Regions from separate parts of the Solibacillus sp. FSL R5-0449 genome, predicted to be linked through region 1. Evidence: riboswitches for the same ligand, from Rfam matches in the RefSeq annotation. Region 1 holds a riboswitch; the other holds the start of a gene.

Region 1 (2,417 bases):
GTCCTTTGGAATTTCTAATGTGCCTAAAAAGTCTTTTTCAATACGTGTACTCATTTGTACAAACCCTCCAAGAGAATGGTGTAATAGTTGGATAAACAACTACATTATACGCCATATTATAATAAAAGCTTACTTGCTGAATTATTAGTTTATTTAACGTTCTCACGTAAGTTTAAATTAACCAATATTAACAAATATAATGAGGGAAATTTCGAAACTTTTTTACTTTTTATACGACTAATTAGGAAAGGGATGAGGTGAATGTCAATGAAGAGATGGTTAAGTTATATGCTGGTCATTGGAATGATCTTAGTTCTAGCGGCATGTAATACAAAAGAAAATGAAAATGAAACATCATCCGATCCAACCGAACCTGTACAGAAAGAAAATGATGAAAATAAAGTAGATTATGAATTACTGTTTCATTTAGATACGATACCTCCTGAGGTAGGTACGAGTATTTCAATTGTCCAGGATGAAAAGCTGTATACGACTTGGGCCGATATTTTTGGCTTTGAATCCGTTCCACCTGTCGATTTTGAATCAGAGGAAGTACTGTTTGTCACAGGGTATTCGGATGGTTGTGGAAGAGAAATTGAAAAAATCGAAAAAGATGGGGATACTTTAGTCATTACGTTAAACTATCCGGAAGATCTTCGCAGTGAGGAAGACATCGCCTGCACAGAAATAGCTTTGGACAATACGTATGTTGTCAAAATGAAAAAAACCGACACAACAAAGGGTAAGCTGATCGATATCAATCGAACAATCTATGAAGAGGATAAAACGGTTCAGGAAAAATTGAAGTAAACAAATACAGTAATACGAGGGCTACCAATTCCTCTATATAATATTACACTGAAAATATTGAATTTTCGGTGTAATATTTTTTTCGTCATGATTTTTCTGCAAGAAGAAAACATTATGTTGGGAATAAGGTTAAATTGCTATTTAGATAATAACCGGCTCCGAACTTCCATTGTAAGACGGGCAAAAAATTGGTAGTATGAATTATCGTACAATAATAGTATTGAACGCGAACTATAGGGAATTGGAAGATGCCAAGGACCTATAGGCAACTAATTGCATACATATCAAGCGTTGATCGTCGTGGATAAAACTACTGGCGGGAGCAGTTTCTGGAGAGAGCGCGATAATCCGCGTCGCCGAAGGGTTCACAATCTCAGGCAAAAGGACAGAAGAGTAATGAGAGACGCTTTTCTTTAATAGTGGATGTAAATTCATTGTTTATAGAAAGGTACTCGATAGATGTCACAGATTTTTGAAATCTGGACGCGATTTTACAGAGGTGAAATCGATTATTCTTAGACACAGGGACTGGCATAATATCAGTCCCTGTTTTAATTCCAGAAAAATTTACTTGATGGACCGCGATGATGTACTTATTATTTTGCGCTGTGTAAACAGACAAAATACTTATCCTTTGGAGGAATCGTTTTGGAACAACAAGAATTAAAGCGCGATCTGAAAAATCGCCACGTTCAGTTAATCGCGATTGGAGGAACAATCGGAACGGGGTTGTTTTTAGGGTCAGGTAAAGCGATCTCACTTGCAGGACCTTCTATTATCTTTGCATACTTAATCGTTGGAACCGCACTATTTTTCGTCATGCGTGCACTTGGCGAATTGCTTTTATCAAAAGGCGGCTATGCTTCATTTACCGAGTTCGCCACTGAATACTTAGGGGATTGGGCAGGTTATATTACCGGCTGGACTTACTGGTTCTGCTGGATTATGACGGCAATGGCGGACATTATCGCTGTCGGCATGTACACGCAGTACTGGTTCGACATCCCGCAATGGGTACCGGCTATTGCATGTTTAGTTGTATTGCTTTTTTTGAACTTATTGACGGTCAAACTGTTCGGAGAGCTGGAATTTTGGTTTGCGTTGATTAAAATTATCACAATTGTGGCGTTGATCGCGATAGGTATTGTGTTATTGATCATTGGCTTTGAAACAGATACAGGCAAAGTGGCTGTATCGAATTTATGGGAGCATGGCGGATTATTCCCGAATGGTGCATTTGGATTTTTAATGGCGTTCCAAATGGTAGTCTTTGCATTCGTTGGGGTTGAATTAGTAGGGGTAGCGGCTGCTGAAACGGCAAACCCGCCGAAGAACATCCCATCTGCGATTAATAAAATTCCCGTTCGAATACTGCTGTTTTATGTAGGGGCATTATTCGTCATTTTAACAATCAATCCGTGGGATACATTAAGCGCAGCAAGCTCGCCGTTCGTTCAGGTTTTCGCATTGGTAGGGATCCCGATTGCTGCAGGGTTAATTAACTTTGTTGTACTGACATCAGCTGCTTCTGCAGGGAATAGTGGGATGTTCTCAACGAGCCGAATGCTGTTCAGTTTAAGTAATAATAAACAAGCACCGAAAGCTTA
Region 2 (2,417 bases), 580 kb from region 1:
GGCTTCTGACTTCGCAGGCTTTATATTGTAGCTTCCTTGGAAGCGAACTTTCTCAGGAATATCCTCGAAAAGCTCATCAATTGTCGCAACCCCGATACGGTCTAACATTTCTTGTTTATCTTGTTCCGTCATTGGTAAATAACGATGTTTCATTGTTAACCCTCTTTTCAAAAGTTTTATCCCGCAATCACGGGTAGTTATTTATCTTCCTCGAAAGGCAGGAGATTGGTTCAACTATCAATCAAGGGGGAGAATCCCCGCGGATTGAAGTTCTCCTTTATTTTGCACGCTTGTAAAATGGCGTTTCCACTACAACAGCTTTTGCTCTATTTTTTCGGACTTCAATTTCAAGTTCAGTTCCAACTTCTGTGAATTTTGCGTCAATTAAAGCTAAACCGATATTGCGCTTTGTCATTGGTGACTGGGTTCCTGTAGTTACAAAGCCGATCTCTTCGCCATCCTTAAATACTTTATAGCCGTGACGAGGAATACCTTTATCAATCATTTCGATACCTACAGATTTACGTGTCAGGCCATTTTCTTTTTGGTCAATTAATGCTTGCTGACCAATAAATTGCGGATCTTTCGCCAATTTCACTGCAAAGCCAATGCCCGCTTCCAGTGGTGAAATGTCTTTTGAAATTTCTTGGCCATATAATGGCAGGCAAGCTTCAAAACGAAGTGTATCACGTGCCCCTAAACCGGCAGCTACTACCCCTTTGTCTTTTCCTGCTTCCAAAATTTTGTTCCAAAGATCAACAATCGCTGCTGGTGCACCGTAGATTTCGAATCCGTCTTCCCCTGTATAACCAGAGCGGGACACAAGAACCGAATGACCTGCTACATCCACATTATCCTGGAATTTAAAATATTTGATTCCCGATAAGTCTGTTGCTGTTAATGTTTGGAGCACTTCTTGAGATAATGGTCCTTGCAGGGCGATTTGAGCATAGTCATCTGACAGATTTGTCACTTTGACATTCTCTTCAACATGCTGCTGTAACCATTCGAAGTCCTTTTCAATATTTGCTGCATTTACACAAAGAAGATAACGGTTCTCTTCCAAACGGTATGTCAGTAAATCGTCCACAACACCGCCATCTTCGTAGCAAAGGGCACTATATTGGGCACCGCCAACTGCAATTTTGGAAATATCGTTAGATAGCATCTTTTGTAAATAAGCAAGTGCATCCGGACCTTCTACGATAATTTCCCCCATATGGGATACATCAAAAAGCCCTGCACGGTTACGTACCGCATCATGCTCCTCTTTAATTGAAGAAAATTGTACTGGTAATTCCCAGCCGCCAAAATCAACTGTTTTCCCACCATACTTTGCGTATTCGTCAAAAAGTGGTGTGCGCTTTAGCATTAATTCATTTGTCATGTTCATTTCCTCCTTTAGTTATGTAGGTTCGTTTTATCTTGCAAAGGGGAAGCAACATTACACGATTGAAATGTAAATCTATCTTTTTATTAGAATCATCAGAATATTTCAGAGCTGATTTCTTCATAAAAAAAAGACAGACGAATCCCCTTTACCGAGATTCTCTGTCCTTGCACCTGAAAGTTACACCTGAATTTGATCCACTATCACAATACAGGCTTTCCCCTTTGGTGGCTGTTTGCAACATTTGCTATTACAGCACTCTCCAGAGTTGCGTCCAATACGAGTCTTTTTGCCTGAGAGATTCATAGCATCGCTATTTGCTCCTTCGGCGACGTGACATCACGTTCTCTCCCCGTACCATCATCCGCGTTAGATTATTTACTTCATGTTATTGCTCTTCTTAGCAATATCCTAACATTGAATATAATGCAAACGCAATCTTTTTTTAATTTTATTCAAAACACGAACATTAACAATAAATATCGATATATCATTCGCCTTTAAGACGTTTTACTTGAAAGCCGATGTACTCAACAATCTGTCTTAATGTTCTCCCGGCTGTCAGTACTTGTATATGACCAGCTAGTCGATAACTCTTTCTTCGTTGGTGATACAGGTTTTCCAATTCTTGCTCCGTTGTCGATTGAACAATGGGACGGTTCTTATCATTCCGAATACGCATATAAATATCTTCAAATTTTGCATCCAGAAAAAATACAAGCCCTGTTTGGCGCATAATTCTCCTGTTTTCTTCATTCACGGCTACCCCACCGCCTGTAGCGATAATGCATGCTTCATCACGGAAATTCTTTAAAAATTCCGTCTCGATTTTTCGGAAGTGTGCTTCGCCGTATTTCTCGAAAATTTCTGGGATCGTCATACCCTGCTGTCTTACAATTTCATGATCCATATCGTAATACGGCATTTTCAAGAAAAAACTTAAACGTCTGCCTATCGCACTTTTTCCGCACCCCATAAATCCAACTAAATAAATTTTACGCATGCTGTTCACCTTCTTCTAATTACG

Evidence for each region. Region 1 has a riboswitch for glycine ahead of MKY27_RS07395 (amino acid permease). Riboswitches for the same ligand answer to the same signal wherever they lie in the genome.
Region 2: it holds a riboswitch for glycine, as region 1 does, so the genes downstream of both, gcvT (glycine cleavage system aminomethyltransferase GcvT) here and MKY27_RS07395 (amino acid permease) in region 1, are expected to answer to the same signal.

The regions. Positions count from the first base shown of each region.
Region 1 covers NZ_CP150239.1:1,526,130-1,528,546, forward strand. Annotated here, with positions in the region: gene aspA (aspartate ammonia-lyase) at 1-54, opposite strand, end outside; gene MKY27_RS07390 (dehydrogenase) at 268-810, shown strand; glycine riboswitch at 1,130-1,209, shown strand; gene MKY27_RS07395 (amino acid permease) at 1,459-2,417, shown strand, end outside.
Region 2 covers NZ_CP150239.1:2,101,270-2,103,686, forward strand. Annotated here, with positions in the region: gene gcvPA (aminomethyl-transferring glycine dehydrogenase subunit GcvPA) at 1-153, opposite strand, end outside; gene gcvT (glycine cleavage system aminomethyltransferase GcvT) at 278-1,387, opposite strand; glycine riboswitch at 1,662-1,754, opposite strand; gene MKY27_RS10470 (shikimate kinase) at 1,881-2,393, opposite strand.